DNA from 3 places in the Arthrobacter sp. NQ7 genome. Region 3 is predicted to be linked to each of the others. Evidence: riboswitches for the same ligand, from Rfam matches in the RefSeq annotation. Region 3 holds a riboswitch; each other region holds the start of a gene.
What was found. A riboswitch is a leader RNA that binds a small molecule or an ion and turns the genes downstream of it on or off. The one in region 3 is predicted to bind thiamine pyrophosphate.
Positions count from the first base shown of each region.

Region 1: it holds a riboswitch for thiamine pyrophosphate, as region 3 does, so the genes downstream of both, thiC (phosphomethylpyrimidine synthase ThiC) here and thiC (phosphomethylpyrimidine synthase ThiC) in region 3, are expected to answer to the same signal.
Region 2: it holds a riboswitch for thiamine pyrophosphate, as region 3 does, so the genes downstream of both, PUN71_RS16425 (ECF transporter S component) here and thiC (phosphomethylpyrimidine synthase ThiC) in region 3, are expected to answer to the same signal.

Region 1 is NZ_JARFXU020000002.1:17,603-23,144, forward strand. It holds gene PUN71_RS02940 (VOC family protein) at 1-151, opposite strand, end outside; gene PUN71_RS02945 (amidohydrolase family protein) at 250-1,332, opposite strand; TPP riboswitch at 1,412-1,519, shown strand; gene thiC (phosphomethylpyrimidine synthase ThiC) at 1,515-3,341, shown strand; gene PUN71_RS02955 (alpha/beta hydrolase) at 3,338-4,072, opposite strand; gene ffh (signal recognition particle protein) at 4,171-5,542, opposite strand, start outside.
Region 2 is NZ_JARFXU020000017.1:32,232-37,773, forward strand. It holds gene PUN71_RS16410 (UDP-N-acetylglucosamine 1-carboxyvinyltransferase) at 1-72, opposite strand, end outside; gene PUN71_RS16415 (energy-coupling factor transporter transmembrane component T family protein) at 182-982, opposite strand; gene PUN71_RS16420 (ABC transporter ATP-binding protein) at 979-2,523, opposite strand; gene PUN71_RS16425 (ECF transporter S component) at 2,523-3,146, opposite strand; TPP riboswitch at 3,214-3,352, opposite strand; gene PUN71_RS16430 (iron-containing redox enzyme family protein) at 3,602-4,654, shown strand; gene PUN71_RS16435 (CDGSH iron-sulfur domain-containing protein) at 4,668-4,913, shown strand; gene PUN71_RS16440 (DUF4235 domain-containing protein) at 5,017-5,280, shown strand; gene mnhG (monovalent cation/H(+) antiporter subunit G) at 5,305-5,542, opposite strand, start outside.
Region 3 is NZ_JARFXU020000004.1:287,962-293,503, forward strand. It holds gene PUN71_RS07550 (GNAT family N-acetyltransferase) at 63-575, opposite strand; gene PUN71_RS07555 (aspartate/glutamate racemase family protein) at 1,330-1,983, opposite strand; partial or broken gene PUN71_RS07560 (amino acid-binding protein) at 2,111-2,785, opposite strand; TPP riboswitch at 3,105-3,214, shown strand; gene thiC (phosphomethylpyrimidine synthase ThiC) at 3,212-4,942, shown strand; gene PUN71_RS07570 (DNA-directed RNA polymerase subunit alpha C-terminal domain-containing protein) at 5,397-5,542, shown strand, end outside.

The sequences.
Region 1 (5,542 bases), on a different contig from region 3:
AGAGCCCGCCATCCTGTTCGGCGACCACCTCGAGGCCCAGCGCCCGCTGGTAGTAGTCGGTCATGACCTTCATGTCGCCCACCTTGAGCATCACCGTGCCCATGCCGAGGTCGGCAGGAAGAAGATCCTGGCTGCTGGGTGCTGCGGTCATCTGAAGCTCCTTGGATTGGAAGGCCGCCCGGTTGCCGGCCTGTCACATATTAAAATTACTTGAAGCTTCAATTTATTCCAAGTCCTCTGCCGACGCTCTCAGCGGATGATTCGTCCGCCCAAAACCACGTGCGCGAGTGTCCTGATCGTGTCCGGCACCGCCCGCGGATCGTCCCGGCACACCACCACGTCGGCGCGGGCCCCTTCCGCCAGGCCTTCCGCGCCAAGCCACCTCCGGGCCGCCCAGCAGGCGGCGTCCAGGGCGGCTGCCATCGGGAGGCCTGCGGCATGCAGCGCAAGGATCTCGTCGGCAATCCTGCCGTGCCGGATCACACTGCCCGCGTCGGTTCCGGCAAAGATCCGCACGCCCGCGGCGTGGGCCTGCGCCACCCGCTCGCGGCGGCCCTCCCACAGGGCACGCATGTGGGCCGCGTAGCGGGGGAACTTTGCATCAGCCTGCGCTGCGATGTCCGGAAAGGTGGCGATGTTGATAAGCGTGGGCACGATCGGCACCCCTTGTTCCACGAACCGTGGCAGGTGCCGGGGCAGGAGCCCGGTGGCATGCTCCACACAGTCGATCCCTGCGTCCAGCACCTGGTCCAGGGTGTCCTCGGCGAAACAATGCGCGGTCACCCGGGCGCCTTCGTCGTGGGCTGCACGGACAGCGTCACGGACGACGGCGGCAGGAAAGGACGGAGCCAGGTCACCGGCGTTCCGGTCAATCCAGTCCCCCACGAGTTTGACCCAGCCGTCACCGTCGTGTGCCTGCTTCCGGACCGTCTCCACGAGGCCCTCCGGCTCGACTTCCTCTGCGAAGCCGCGCAGATAGCGGCGGGTCCGGGCCACGTGCCGGCCCGCCCGGATCAGCACCGGGAAGTCCCGGCCGCCCTGCATCCACCGGGTGTCCGCCGGCGAGCCGGCGTCCCGCACCAGCAGGGTTCCGGCGCTGAGGTCGGCGAGCGCCTGGTCGCGGGCCGCAGCGGGCTCCACCGGGCCGCCAGGACCCAGACCGATGTGGCAGTGGGCGTCCACGAACCCGGGCAGGACCCAGCCGTCGAGGACGCGGTCGGGAGGGGCTGCCGGCTGCGTGAACGTCAGTCTCCCGTCCACGGCCCAGAGTCCGTGGCTTACCCGGTCCGGCGCGGTGAGGACGGGCCCGCGAAAGTGAATGATTCCTGCCATCCCGGCTCCTTTCAGTGCCCGGTCAGGCTAGCACCCGCATTTGTGACACGGCTCTTCCGGGTGCCTGTGGTAGCTTCGTTGCTGACCACACGGGTGCCCCTGCAGGGGCTGAGATCGGGCTGAGGCAGCCTGCGACCGTCGAACCTGTCCGGGTAATGCCGGCGAAGGAAGTGAGTATTCCCTTGAGTACGCAAAACACCCAGTTGAACCCTGCCCACCAGCCGTCCACCGGAGAGCCCGGGGACACCACCGCCCGCGGGGTGACCCAATCCCTGGCGTCGCATTCGCTGGCCTTCATCGAAGATGCCGGCGCCGGAATCCGGGTGCCCGTGACGGAGATCGCCCTGGAGCCATCACCCAACGGACAGCCGAACGAACCGTTCCGGACCTACCGGACCGCGGGCCCCGGCAGCGACCCGGTCCGCGGCCTGCAGCCCTTCCGCGCCGAGTGGATCGTGGCGCGCGGGGACACGGAGGCCTACAGCGGCAGGGAGCGCAACCTGCTCGACGACGGCCGCTCGGCCGTGCGGCGCGGCGCTGCGTCCGCGGAGTGGAAGGGCGCGCAGCCGGTGCCCCGCCGCGCCGTCGACGGCCGGACGGTGACGCAGATGCACTATGCCCGGCAGGGGGTCATCACCCAGGAAATGCGCTTCGTGGCGCTGCGGGAAAACTGCGATGTTGAACTCGTCCGCAGCGAATTGGCCGCGGGCCGGGCCATCATTCCCAGCAACATCAACCATCCCGAGTCCGAGCCGATGATCATCGGCAAGGCCTTCCTGGTGAAGATCAACGCGAACATCGGCAACTCCGCGGTGACCAGCTCCATCGCCGAAGAGGTGGACAAGCTGCAGTGGGCCACCCAGTGGGGCGCCGACACCGTCATGGACCTCTCCACCGGTGACGACATCCACACCACCCGGGAATGGATCATCCGCAACTCCCCCGTGCCGATTGGAACGGTGCCGATCTACCAGGCGCTGGAGAAAGTCAACGGCGAGGCCAATGCGCTCACCTGGGAGATCTTCCGGGACACCGTGATCGAACAGTGCGAACAGGGCGTGGACTACATGACCATCCACGCCGGCGTGCTGCTCCGGTATGTTCCGCTGACGGCCAACCGCGTGACGGGAATCGTCTCCCGCGGCGGGTCCATCATGGCCGGCTGGTGCCTGGCCCACCACCAGGAGAACTTCCTGTACACGCACTTCGATGAGCTGTGTGAAATCTTCGCCAAATACGACGTCGCGTTCTCCCTCGGCGACGGCCTGCGCCCCGGCTCCACGGCCGACGCCAACGACGCCGCGCAGTTCGCGGAGCTGGACACCCTGGCGGAACTCACGCAGCGCGCCTGGGAGTACGACGTGCAGGTCATGGTGGAGGGGCCAGGCCACGTGCCGTTCCACCTGGTCCGGGAGAACGTCGAGCGGCAGCAGGAGCTGTGCAAGGGGGCGCCGTTCTACACCCTTGGGCCGCTGGTCACGGACGTTGCCCCCGGCTACGACCACATCACCTCCGCCATCGGTGCGACCGAAATTGCCCGGTACGGCACCGCCATGCTCTGCTATGTCACCCCCAAGGAGCACCTGGGCCTGCCCAACAAGGACGACGTCAAAACCGGCGTGATCACCTACAAGATCGCGGCCCACGCCGCGGACCTCGCCAAGGGCCACCCCGGGGCACATGAACGTGACGACGCCCTGTCCAAGGCGCGGTTCGAATTCCGCTGGCGGGACCAGTTCGCCTTGTCCCTGGACCCGGTCACCGCGGAGTCCTTCCATGACGAGACCCTCCCGGCCGAGCCTGCCAAGACGGCGCACTTCTGTTCAATGTGCGGCCCGAAGTTCTGCTCGATGCGGATCAGCCAGGACATCCGGGACGAATTCGGATCCGCGGAGGCGCAGGCAGCGCTGGCCGGAGCAGCCAGCGGGATGCAGGAAAAGAGCCGGGAATTCCTTGCCGCCGGCGGCAAGATCTACCTGCCGGAGCTTCGCGTTCCCGCGGACAGCTAGGACGCCTGGGCGGGCCGGCTGCGGCTGACCCCGCCGATGAACTGCCGGATGGCCCGGTCGCCGTCCGGCGAGTCATGGGGCCGGTGCCCGCCCGCGGCGACGCGGTGCAGGGCGCCGGTCTCCCGGAGGTAGCCGGCAATTTCCTCATAGAGGGGTTCCCACCCGCCGGTCAGCACCAGGGTGGGGACGCCGGGGACGATATGGAGCGGCGCCTCCCACGAGGGGGCCTGGAGCCGCAGCCTGCGGGCAGAGCGCTTTTCTTCCGTGGTGGCGGGCTGCTGAAGGTCGGTGGCGTACACCCGCCGGACGAACTCGCGCTGGAAGTCTTCGTCGCTGAGCTGGTGCCGGACCTCGAACAGGGGCTGCATGAGGCTGATGTGGGCTGCCGTGGCGGGAAGTTCCGCCGTCAGTGAGAGGCAGGCCGGCTCCACCAGGGTCAGCGAAAACACCAGGTCCGGGCGTTCCACGGCGGCCATCATCGCCGCGATGGCGCCTTGTGCGTGCGCCACCACATGGCCGCCGGCGGCGCCACGGCCGTCATCGGCCAGGGAGCGAAGGATGATCGCGGCATCCTCCGTGAAGGACGATGCCAGGGGCTCGGCCACGGGGTCAAAACCGTGCCGGCGGAGGAAGAGGGCGTCATAGGTCAGTGTCATGCCGTGCTGGCGCGGCCATGCGGCGGCACCAAAGGTTCCGGCGCCGTGCACGAACACTACCCTCTGCTTGAACATGTCCCAACCCTATTCCACGGTACCGACATCCCAAGTAAGCAGCGCCAGGTGTCGTTTTGACCCCTCAAAACGACACCTGGCGCTGCCCAGTTGGGTTGTTACTTGCCCAGGAACTTGTCGAAGCCCTTGGGAAGGTTCAGCTGTGACGGATCGAAGTCGCCGCCCTGCTGGCCGAAGGCTGCACCGGTGGGCAGGGCCTTGGCTGCATTGGCGCGGCGGGCCTCCATCTCCTTGCGTTCCTGCGCAGCCTTGGCCGGGTTGCCCGACTTGGCCTTCTTCTTGGGGGCGTTCTTGGCGTTTTTCCGCGCCCCTCCGCCGGCACCGGGCATCCCCGGCATCCCGGGCATTCCCGGCATGCCGCCCTGGGCCATTTTCTTCATCATCTTCTGGGCCTGGGCGAAGCGTTCCAGGAGGCCGTTGACCTCGGAGACGTGGACGCCGGAACCGCGGGCGATGCGGGCGCGCCGTGAACCGTTGATAATCTTCGGCGCAAGCCGCTCGTGCGGCGTCATGGACCGGACAATGGCTTCCACGCGGTCGATTTCACGCTCGTCGAACTGCTCCAGCTGCTGCCGGATGTTCTGTGCGCCCGGCATCATCATGAGCATCTTCTTCATGGAGCCCATGTTGCGGATCTGCTGCATCTGGGCCAGGAAGTCTTCGAGGGTGAAGTCTTCCTGGTCGGCGAACTTCTTCGCCATCCGGGCGGCTTCGTCTTTGTCCCAGGCCTTTTCGGCCTGTTCGATGAGGGTGAGGATGTCGCCCATGTCCAGGATGCGCGAGGCCATCCGGTCCGGGTGGAACAGCTCGAAGTCGTCCAGGCCTTCGCCGGTGGAGGCAAACATGACGGGCTTGCCGGTGACCGACGCGACGGAGAGCGCGGCACCGCCGCGGGCGTCGCCGTCGAGCTTGGACAGCACGATGCCGGTGAAGTTGACGCCTTCATCGAAGGCGAGCGCCGTGTTGACGGCGTCCTGGCCGATCATGGAGTCGATCACGAACAGGACTTCGTTGGGCACGATGGCACGGCGGATCTGGCGGGCCTGCTCCATCATGTCGGCGTCGACGCCGAGGCGTCCGGCGGTGTCGACGATGACGACGTCGTGCAGCTTCTGGCGGGCTTCCTCGACGCCGGCACGGGCGACGGCGACCGGGTCACCGGCGGGCTGGTCCAGCTCCGTGGAGGTGGCTCCGGGGTGCGGGGCGAAGACCGGCACGTTGGCGCGCTGGCCCACCACCTGGAGCTGCGTGACAGCGTTGGGGCGCTGGAGGTCGCAGGCCACGAGCATGGGGCTGTGGCCCTGGGCCTTCAGCCATTTCGAGAGCTTGCCGGCAAGGGTGGTTTTACCGGCGCCCTGGAGGCCGGCGAGCATGATGACCGTGGGACCGTTCTTTGCCAGCCGGATCCGGCGGGTCTCCCCGCCCAGGATCTCCACGAGTTCCTCGTTGACGATCTTGACGATCTGCTGG
Region 2 (5,542 bases), on a different contig from region 3:
CTGGGTCCAGCCCTTTTCGGTCCGGGCGTCCTTCAGCATGGCGGCAACGTGTTCAGCGGTTTCCTGCGTCATACCCCCGAATATATCATAAATGAGTTATTTGTCCGGATAGCCGGTCAGGGCGCGCGGTCGCCGAAAGGCTTTACCCGCTATGTGCGATACGGCGCGTCGACGTGTCGGATCAGCTGCCCAGCCACACCATGTTCCAGGTGCCCGCCGCAAGCGCCGCTGCCAGGGCAAGCCCGGCCATCAGCACGCCACCCGCCAGCACGCCCAGGTCCAGGCCACTGAAGGTGGATTCACGCGCCCAGGTCCTGCTGCCGCCGCCGAATCCGCGCGCTTCCATGGTCACGGCAAGCCGGGACGCGCGGCGGATCGCCTGCACCAGGAGCCCGAAGCTCTGCCCCAGCGTCGCTTTCACCCGCTGGGGCAGGCTGCCGCGCGAGCCGACGCCGCGTGCCCGCCGGGCCATCCCGATGGTCTGCCATTCCTCAGCCATGAGCCCCACCAGGCGCATGGCGGCCAGGGTTCCCAGGACGAACCGGTGCGGCAGCCGCGCCTTCTGCGCCAGCGCATCCGCGAGGTCGGTCGGGTCGGTGCAGCTCATCAGCAGGACCGCCGGCAGTGCAATGGCAAAGCCGCGCAGGAGGAAGCCGATCCCCAGCTGCAGCGAGCCTTCACTCATGGTCCAGATGCCGACGTCGAGCAGGATCCGTCCGCTGTCCGGCGCCAGGATGGAGGTGCTCCACCCGCCCACGGCGGCGGCGAGGATCAGCGGCCACCCGCGCTGCCACAGCAGGGCCAAGGTGAGCCCGGCCAGGGGAAACAGCAGCAGTTCGAAGACCAGGGCCACGGAGGCCGACACCCAGTCGATGGACAGCGCCAGGACCGCGGTAATGAGCACGACGGCGGCAAACTTGCTCAGGGGGTTGGCGCGGGCCAGGAGGGCGCGGTTGCCGGCCAGGGTGAGTTCCTGCCTCATGGCGCCACCGGTTCCGACGCGGCCATCCGAAGCTCCGCCCCGCCCAATGCCCCAGTGAATTCGGCGTCGTGGGTCACGGACACCACGGCGGTGCCTGCGTCCAGCAGCTCGGAGAGGAACGAGGCCAGCTCCGCCCATGTGTTGGCATCCTGGCCGAAGGTGGGCTCGTCCAGGACCAGCACCTGGGGGCTGGCGGCGAGGACGGTGGCAACGGAAAGCCGCCGTTTTTCGCCGCCGGAGAGCGTGTAGGGGTTGGCGTCCACCAGCTGGGTAAGACGCAGCCGCTCCAGCAGTTCGTCAACCCGGTCCTCACCGTGGCCAAGGTGCCGGGGACCGAACAGCAGCTCATCGAGCACCTTGCCGGTGACGAACTGGTGCTCCGGCTCCTGGAACACCGTCCCCACGCGCGAAATCAGTTGCTCGGCCTTCCAGGTGTAGGGGTCGATCCCCGCGCCGCGGCTGAGGTCCAGCGTGGCGGAAACCTTCCCGGAGACGGGTTCCAGCAGCCCGGCAAGGGTCAGCGCAAAGGTCGATTTTCCGGCGCCGTTCGGACCGGTGATGGCGAGGGCCTGGCCTGCACGGACCTGGGCCGCGAGCCCTTCCTGGACCGGGACGGGCGGAATCCTGCGAAGGCCCTTGCGGCGTGGACGTTCGCGGGAGACAGCAAGCCGTTCGGCGGCCAGCAGGAGATTCCCGGTTCCGGGGGCGGGAACCCCGGCACGGCCACGGGTGGCCGGCACGTAGCCCGGCACCCACACCCCGGCGGCGGTGAGCTTGGCGCGCGCCTCGCGAAGCACCAGGTCCGGCGGCCCGTCCAGGAGTACGGCGGGATCGGATGCGGAGCCCGGCTGGAGCACCACGATCCGGTCCACCAGGTCCTTCCACACGGAAACCCGGTGCTCCACCACCACCAGGGTGGCCCCGGTCTTGTCCAGGCAACGGGCGACGGCGCCCCGGACCTCCAGCACGCCGTCCGGGTCCAGGTTGGCCGTGGGTTCGTCCAGCAGGATCAGCCCCGGGCGCATCGCCAGGATGCCCGCCAGCGCCAAACGCTGCTTCTGGCCGCCGGACAGCGCCGACGTCGGGTGGTCCAGCGGGAGGTGGGACAGGCCGACGTCGGCAAGCGCCTCGTGCACGCGCGCCCAGATGGCTTCCCGGGGCACCGCAAGGTTTTCGGCGCCGAAGGCGACGTCGTCGCCCACCCGGGACAGGACCACCTGGGTTTCCGGGTCCTGCTGCATCAGCCCGGCGTGCCCGCGCCGGGCGCGGGGCACGGCGCCGTCAATGAGCAGCGAACCTGACTCGTCGGCGTCGCCTGCCTCGCCGTCGTCGTTGATGTCGCCCAGCACCCCCGCAAGCGCATGCAGCAGCGTGGACTTCCCGGCCCCCGAGGGACCGAGCAGCAGCACCCGCTCGCCGGGGCTGATGTCCAGGTCGAGGGCATGGACGGCAGGCTTGGCCCGTCCGGCATGCCGCCAGCCCCAGCCGCGGGCGGCCACGGCGGCGGGGCGGACCGTGCCGGCGGCGTCCTGGGGAGCCATCAGGAGAAGACTGGCTCCGTGGCGGCCTTGCGGGACGCGAAGGAGCTGAGCACGCCGGTGCGCGCCAGGCCGCGGGTGGCGAGCCAGGACAGGGCGCCGGCGATAACTGCGCCTGACAGCATGCAGAACAGGATGTAGGCCAGCTTGTCACCACCGGAGTAGGCGATGTTCCAGCCCCACGGCGCGAACGAGTCGTTCAAGCCGCAGAACAGGCCCGCGGCCGCACCGGCCAGCAGGGACACCGGCAGGTTGAACCTGCGGTAAACGAAGATGGCGAAGATGATTTCCGCGCCCAGGCCCTGGACGAAGCCGGAGAACAGGACGGATGCGCCGTACTGGGAGCCCATGAGGAGTTCGCCCGTGGCGGCCACGGTCTCGCAGAACAGGGCGGCCCCGGGCTTGCGGATAATCAGCATCCCCAGGACGCCGGGGATCATCCAGCCACCGGCGATCAGGCCGGTCAGGGGCGGGTAGGCGGCGTTCATCGGCACGGAGACCGCGGCCGCAGCCTGGTCCCAGGCCCAGAAAATAACGCCTCCGGCGATGGCCACCAGCGCGGCCACCACGATGTCCACGACGCGCCAGGACTTGCTGGTGGTCTTCTTGATTGCTGCAGTACTCATTGGATCCTCCTGGGAAACAGGAGGGGAAAGTATTCCCGGCCGGCGGCCTGTTGCCGTGCAGCCGCGACACTTTGAGAACTCGACTCCCTTGCGCCGGTACTAACCGGATCAGGTTCGAGGGTCTGCGGCGGTCCGCACTCTCAGCGCCCACCTTCAGTTCCCGGCTGGTGCCGAGGGCCGACGGCGGCGCTCCCCTGTCGTTTTTAGTGTTGCGTTAAATGTGGGTAAGGCTTTTTGCCCTTCCGGACGTGCTCAAGTTTACACCGGAGGGCCCTGCGTGGAGGGCTCCAACGGCCCATCCTGCCGGATGTGACCGGCCCGCCGGCCTATCGAAGCGATGGCTTTAGCTTTTATTAGTAATCATGCTTACTATATTGGTTCCCGGGATGGACGGGGACAGGGCGTGGGAGCTCCGTCCCCGGTCACGGAAACAGCGCGCCGGAACGAGGAGCATCATGAGAATCCCGGAAACCCGAGGGCCCATCAGCAGCGCCCTTCTCACGGCCTTGGCCAAGGCTCCGGATTCCGCTGGCGCGGAACTGGACGGGCTGTACCGGCTGGTGGCGGGGCAATTGGCGGAAACCACCGACATCATTGGCGACGAGGACATCCAGCTGGCCCTTTTCTGCCTTTACGAGCTGCACTACTCGGGCCTGGACGGCGTCTCCGACGCCTGGGAGTGGGAGCCCGGCCTGATCAGGGTGCGGCGGCTGATCGAGGAACCGTTTGAGGCCGCCCTCCGCACGGCCGCGCACCAGGCCGCCGGAAGCCTTGAACTCCCGACCGGCACCTTGGGCAGCGACCAGGTGGCCGATGTCCTCTTCGGCCTTGCGGCCGCTGACACCGGCCCCAGCGTCTCCCGTTTCGTTGCCAGGAAGGCAAGCCTGGACCAGCTCAAGGAGTTCCTGGTCCACAAATCCGTGTACCAGCTGAAGGAAGCCGATCCCCACACCTGGGCGATTCCCCGCCTCAGCGGACGTCCCAAGGCGGCGCTGGTGGAAATCCAGGCAGACGAATACGGCGGCGGGCGGCCTGAGCGGATGCACAGCGCGCTGTTCGCCCGGACCATGCGGGGCCTGGGGCTGGACGGCAGCTACGGCGCCTACGTCGATGCCGTTCCCGCCATTTCCCTGGCCTCGGTGAACCTGATGTCGCTGTGCGGCCTGAATAGACGGCTGAGGGGGGCCATCACCGGCCACTTGGCCATCTACGAAATGACGTCTTCCCAGCCCAACCGGTTCTACGGCAACGGATTCCGCCGGCACGGTTTCGGCCAGGACATCACCCACTACTTCGACGAGCACGTGGAAGCGGATGCAGTCCACGAGCAGATCGCGGGGCGGGACCTGGCCGGCGGCCTGGTGGAAGCAGAGCCGGAGCTCCTCGCCGATGTCCTGTTCGGGGCAACGGCCGTCATGGCCATGGACAGCCGCCTGTCGAACCACCTGTTGTCCTCCTGGGAAGCCGGCACATCGTCGCTCCGGACGGCCGTGCCGGCGGCAGCATGACCCCGGGAACAGCATGACCCAGGAACAAGGAACAGGAGGCAACGTGGACCAGGAATCTGCGGCGGGCTCAATAGTGGTGTGCCCGGACGGACCCTTGATCGTCAGGGGCGGGTTCGAGATCGTCACCCCTTCGGGGGACGCCGTGCCCCGCGACCGAAAGACCGTGGCGTTGTGCCGGTGCGGGGCCTCGGCGATCAAACCCTACTGCGACGGCACGCACAAAATGATCAAATTCCGCACCGAACCACCCACCCCATAGTCCGCCAAGTGCCTGCCGCCCGCCACGTCCTTGCCATGACCGGCACGGCTGTCCGGCTAGGGTGGAGGCAGTCCGTTTTCCGCCGCCGCAAGGAGTTACAGGAATGAACCTTTTCATCAAGCTGCTCGGGACCGGGGTGAGCCTGGGCGCAGGCCTGGCCGGCACCAAGCTGGTCAACACCATCTGGGAAAAAACCACCGGCCAGAAGGCGCCCACCGGCAAGAACGAGGATGTCCCCACCAGCCTGCGTTCCGCGCTGACCTTCGCGCTGATCTCTGCCGCGGTCAGTGCCACCATCCAGGTACTGGCCAACCGGGGCACCCAGCGCGCCATCGCCCGCTTCGCCAAGACCCAGGACATCGTCTAACCCGGGACACCGTCCAACAGCGTGTTACCCGCCGTCGCCGGGGCCGTCCTTCAGGGCAGTCTCGGCGGCGGCTTTTTGCACCACGGCCTCCAGTTCGTCCGAGGTGAGCAGTTCCCGGTGCAGGTGCTTGGTGCGGTAGCCGGCCCGGCCCACCATGTGCGCGGACACGGGCACCGTGAGCAGCTGGAAGATCCACGCCACCACCAGGACCGGCCACACCCACCAGGTGCGCATCTGCAGCCCGATGGCGGCCAGCAGCAGG
Region 3 (5,542 bases):
CTGAGCGCTGGCATCGAAATCGCCCTGGCGCTCCGGCGAGCCTCAGAGCTGTGGATCAAGGCTTATTTGTCCTTTGCGGGCTGGGTGAGGCGGCGGAAGTCCCGGGAAAGGTAGAGGGCGATGGCGGCGGCGTTAGCGCTGTCTACGGTGACGGCCACGGTTTTGTGGCCAGTATCGTGAAGGGCCTGCAGGGCATGGCCAAGGAGTTCTTCTGCGAGGCCCTGCCTCCGATGATCGGGGTGGGTGAAAAGTTCTGCGATGAAAGCCGTGCCAGGTCCGGCTGTTCCGAAGTCCCGCTTCGTCGTGAGGATGGCGGCGATGATCCGGCCTTCCGCGTCGGCAGTTAGTAGGGAGGCCTGTGGGATGGGGGTTCCGTGGGCGCCTCCGAGGACGGTCCTGATCCTGCGCGCGGCTTTGCCCGTGTCCAGAGCGGATGTTCGGTCACCGTAGGACTGCAGGTAGAGCTCCGCGAGTGGGGGCAGGTCCGTGGCTTTGATGTTCCGCAGGGCATGAGCGGCGGGTTTGAGGTCCTGTGGTCCAATAAGTGCTGCCAGTGAGATCAAAGAGGCCGCCATCTGAACCTGCCTTCCGCCGAGGTAGAGAGGAATCCCTTGTGCATAAGTGTGGGTCATTTCGACGCACGGAGGAAGCCAGCCCATCCGCCCCAGATGGCATTCATGCCGGTTCCCCTGCGCAGTAGATCCGGCCACACCCCCTGACAGGCCAGCAACCGCGCGCATGAGGGGATGGGCGAGTTGCGTCCCGACGGGCTACCAGCCCAGCTGCGGCAATCACCCCTGGGGGTCGTCGAAGGGATGCCCGGTTTTCGAGTCGGTACTTACCCTGTGCAGACCGGCGGCGGGTTCGGGCGACATCAGGCCGGTGTCCTTTCCGGTCTCACTAACCCCAGGTTTGTGGGAGCGGACATCCGGATGATATCTGATGCTTCCAGATCCACGAGTTTGCGCGTCCCGGTTCTGGAGCACACGATCCAGAACATTCCCATGGTGGGCAAGGTCTGGCTCACCGTTCCTCTGTGTAAGAGCCTGCCCTCATGCCAGGCCTCAATTTCGTCCCCGTGCGTAAGTTCCTCGCACGTGCGGATGGTTGCTTCCTTAGCTTCAGCCATCGTCGGCTCCCTTCTCTGTGCACGTTGACCCTTAAGATCAGGATGCTCCTCCGATGTTGCCGCCCGGTTTCCTTGACGTCATTTTCCTGTATAGGGGAAGAACCGTCGCCGGAAGCTAGGTTTTAGAGGCCACCGGGTGGTGTGGGCCTAAAGTAGGCGGATTCATTGCGAGGGAGCATTCCCTGCGCGGAGTCGTGTTTTCAGACCATTTGCACTGTTCGGGGGGCGGCTCCGGAAAGGAGGACGGATCCGGCGGCCGTGACCGGGTCGATGACCGGCACCCCAAGCCGGTCCCGGAGGACCCGGGTCATCCCGATGCTCGAGAGCCCGGTGCTGCCCTGGACGATGACCTCGGCGCCGGCGTCAACGAGCATGTGCGCCTGGGCCAGGGCATCGAAGATCCCGGTGGGCGTGAGGAAGCCTTCGGGGGTCCCGGAACTGTCGGGCCCATCTATGAGGAGCATCCTGTCCCCCAAGGCTTCGGCGATCGGCCCCGGTGCCTGGTGGGTGAGACCCAGCACCCCCGCCCGGCCGCCGAACGCCAGGGCAGCCGCGGCCGCGGCGGATCCGGCGCCGATGACAGGGATATCCAGCGCGGCGCGTGTTTCGGGCAGCCCCGGGTCGGCGCAGCAACTGATGATCAGCGCATCAACCCCGCCGGCCATCTCCACGGCCAGGGTTGCCACCTTCGGGACCGCGGCCCGAAACGAGGCATCATCGTAAACTCCGAACGGCTGGTCCGGGATGCAACGGGTGAGAACGTCAAACCCGAAACTTCTGGCCAACAGGTCCCCGTGCGCGTAAAGCATGCGCCGGTCGGACGTCGTCAACGCCCTGATAAGTCCTACCCTCATCACGGCCCCTCCCTAACACTGAAAATAGAAACCCTGTGAGAGTGCCCCTCAGTCGTCCCCGAACCCGACCGCGTTCTGAGATGCCCACCCCGGCCGCGCCGCGGTCCGTGGCCAACGCGGTGAGTTCGACGACTTCGGCCAATTCCGCGAGCCGGTGCGCCCGGGCCGACACTGCCGGGGTGAACGGCTCCTCAGCCCGGCAAAAGTAGAGCGGACCCCAGGACGACGGAATTTTCAACACCGCGCCCGGAGCACCGGAAGAGACCGCACCGGGAAAGTACACCGGCCCCGCCGGCCGCGGGGCGCCGGGAAGGACCGTCGCGCCCAGGAGCTCGGCGACAGTGAGGGGAAGTTCGTCCGTGTTTGCCGCGACGCGGGAAGCCAGCGTCAGCGCCCTCGTTTGACCGTCAGCGAGGGCCAGGGCGGTGGTGGGCCACACCCTGGCGTGCCGGCCCCCGCCGTCCTGCAGGGCGGCCAGGAGCCGTTGTTCGGTAAGGCCGTCCGGGGCGGAGAGCACGAATTCGTCCAGGACCCCGCCCTGAAGGCGGTGCACGTGGATACTGTGGATATTGATGCCCCGGTGCGCCAGGGACCTGGTCACCCGCTCCAGGGCGCCGGATTCATCTGCAAGATAGGTCCGGGCCCGCCAGAGAGCCGGTGCCTCCATCAGGCGACGGCGCTGGCGCAGCGCCGGCGCATGCAGCCACCCCCGCAGCAACCGCCGCACCGAAGGCTCCGCCACCCAGATGCCCAGCAGGCTCGTCGCCACAGTCAACACCAGAACCTTCACCACAAACGGCAACCCCGACCTCCCTCCCCTGGCGGTACGCAGCACCCCAGTCCCACTCCCGCGGAAAGCCCTGTCAGCTCAGGCCACGCCTTAAGACTCCCCCGGCGCTGTTGCGGATGGGTTTCGACCACGTAATTCCTGGCCCACTGCCAACGCAAGCGGCAGCGGGTGCCTGCACACGACGCCCCTGGACCGGGCTTAGTGAAACCTTGCTGGATGATCGAGAAGGACCTGGCGCCCTGACCCGCGGCAACCTGCCAGTCCCCGGTGTACGCTGCAACGATCGTGGTCGGAACTGCTTTTCGCGTGGACGAGTCTTCTGTAAGGTTGGTCACATCCACACGGGTGCCCTGATGCAGGGGCTGAGATCGGGCTGAGGCAGTCCGTGACCGTTGAACCTGTCCGGGTCATGCCGGCGAAGGAAGTAGGAAAACACTGATGAACGCCATGAATTCGCATTCGCTCGCGTATGCCCACGACACAGAACACGGCATTAGCGTCCCTGTCACGGAGATCGCGTTGGAGGATTCGCCGAACGGGGTGAAGAATCCTCCCTTCACGGTCTACCGGACAGCGGGGCCTGGCAGTGATCCGGTGATCGGCCTGGAGCCATTCCGGTCCGAATGGATCCAGGCCCGGGCCGATACCGAGCCTTACGGCGGCCGGGAACGCAACCTCCTCGACGACGGGAAGTCCGCCGTGCGCCGGGGTGCTGCATCGGCGGAGTGGAAGGGCGCACAGCCCGTGCCCCGCCGCGCTCTTGAGGGCAGGACGGTCACCCAGATGCACTACGCCAAACGGGGCATCATCACCCCGGAGATGCGGTTCGTGGCGGTCCGGGAAAACTGCGACGTCGAACTGGTCAGGAGCGAGGTGGCCGCCGGCCGGGCGATCATTCCGAACAACATCAACCACCCCGAGTCCGAGCCGATGATCATCGGCAAGGCCTTCCTGGTGAAGATCAACGCGAACATCGGCAATTCCGCGGTGACGAGCTCCATTGCCGAGGAGGTGGACAAGCTGCAGTGGGCGGCCCAGTGGGGCGCCGACACGGTGATGGACCTCTCCACCGGGGATGACATCCACACCACGCGGGAGTGGATCATCCGCAACTCCCCCGTCCCGATTGGCACGGTGCCGATCTACCAGGCACTGGAAAAGGTTAACGGGCAGGCCAACGAGTTGACGTGGGAGATCTACCGGGACACCGTGATCGAACAGTGCGAGCAGGGCGTGGACTACATGACCGTCCACGCCGGCGTCCTCCTGCGCTACGTACCCCTGACCGCAAACCGGGTGACCGGGATCGTGTCCCGTGGCGGGTCCATCATGGCCGGCTGGTGCCTGGCCCACCACCAGGAGAACTTCCTTTACACCCACTTCGACGAGCTCTGCGAGATCTTCGCCAAATACGACGTCGCGTTCTCCCTGGGTGACGGCCTGCGCCCGGGTTCCACGGCGGATGCCAATGACGCGGCCCAGTTCGCCGAGCTGGACACCCTCGCAGAACTGACAAAGCGGGCCTGGACGTACGATGTGCAGGTCATGGTCGAAGGACCCGGTCACATCCCGTTCCACCTGGTCCGTGAAAACGTCGAACGCCAGCAGGAACTCTGCGAGGGTGCGCCCTTCTACACCCTCGGCCCGCTGGTGACCGACATTGCACCCGGGTATGACCACATCACCTCGGCCATCGGAGCGACGGAGATCGCCCGGTACGGCACCGCCATGCTGTGCTACGTCACGCCCAAGGAACACCTCGGGTTGCCGAACAAGGACGACGTGAAAACCGGAGTGATTACCTACAAGATCGCGGCCCACGCCGCGGATCTCGCCAAAGGCCACCCCGGTGCGCACGAACGCGACGACGCCCTCTCTAAGGCCCGGTTCGAATTCCGCTGGCGCGACCAGTTCGCACTGTCCCTGGACCCGGTCACGGCGGAGGAGTTCCACGACGAAACCCTTCCCGCTGAACCGGCGAAGACGGCGCACTTCTGCTCCATGTGCGGGCCGAAGTTCTGCTCCATGCGGATCAGCCAGGACATCCGGGACCAGTTCGGTGGAGTATCCGAGCAGGAAGTAATCGCCGGCATGAACGCCAAGAGCGCAGAATTCCGCGAATCCGGTGGCAAGGTCTACCTCCCCGAACCCGCCCGCCTCAACCCCTAAACCCCCCGGGCCTGCCGCCCAAGCCGCAGGCCCGGGCACCACCCCCAGTCGTAAACCCTGCCCCGAAGTAGGCCACCGGAACACACCCAAAAGGGGCCGCCCCCAGGGTCTGACCGTCTTCCGGCCCGAATTCTTCACCGGCGATTGCTACCGGGCGGAGCCCCTTCAAGGCCATGGTGTCCGAAGTCGCCGACACCCCAGAAGATCAGCCCAAACCCACTCCCAGTACCCGGTCCATGGCGCATCGGCGAATAACCCCCAGCCCGCAGTGCATACGAACGTCCCGCAACCGCTGACGCGAGCGACCGCCCGGAGAAGCACCATGACACCAGACCCTCACGACATATCCGGGCGCCCCGACGCCAGATCAACACATCTGGACGCCCCGGCAGTATCCCGGGCCTTGCTGCCGGACCCGTCTGTCAAGACAATCCACAGGCGCCCGACTGCCCGGATGCTCCGGGAACGCGAACTGAACCGCGCTCGTCCAATCACCGAACTGGCGCTGCCACCGCGGGCGATGAATGCCCTACTGCGCGGCGGAGTTAATTCCGTGGGACAACTGATCGCCCGGTCAAGGGAAGACCTCTTGACCGGGAT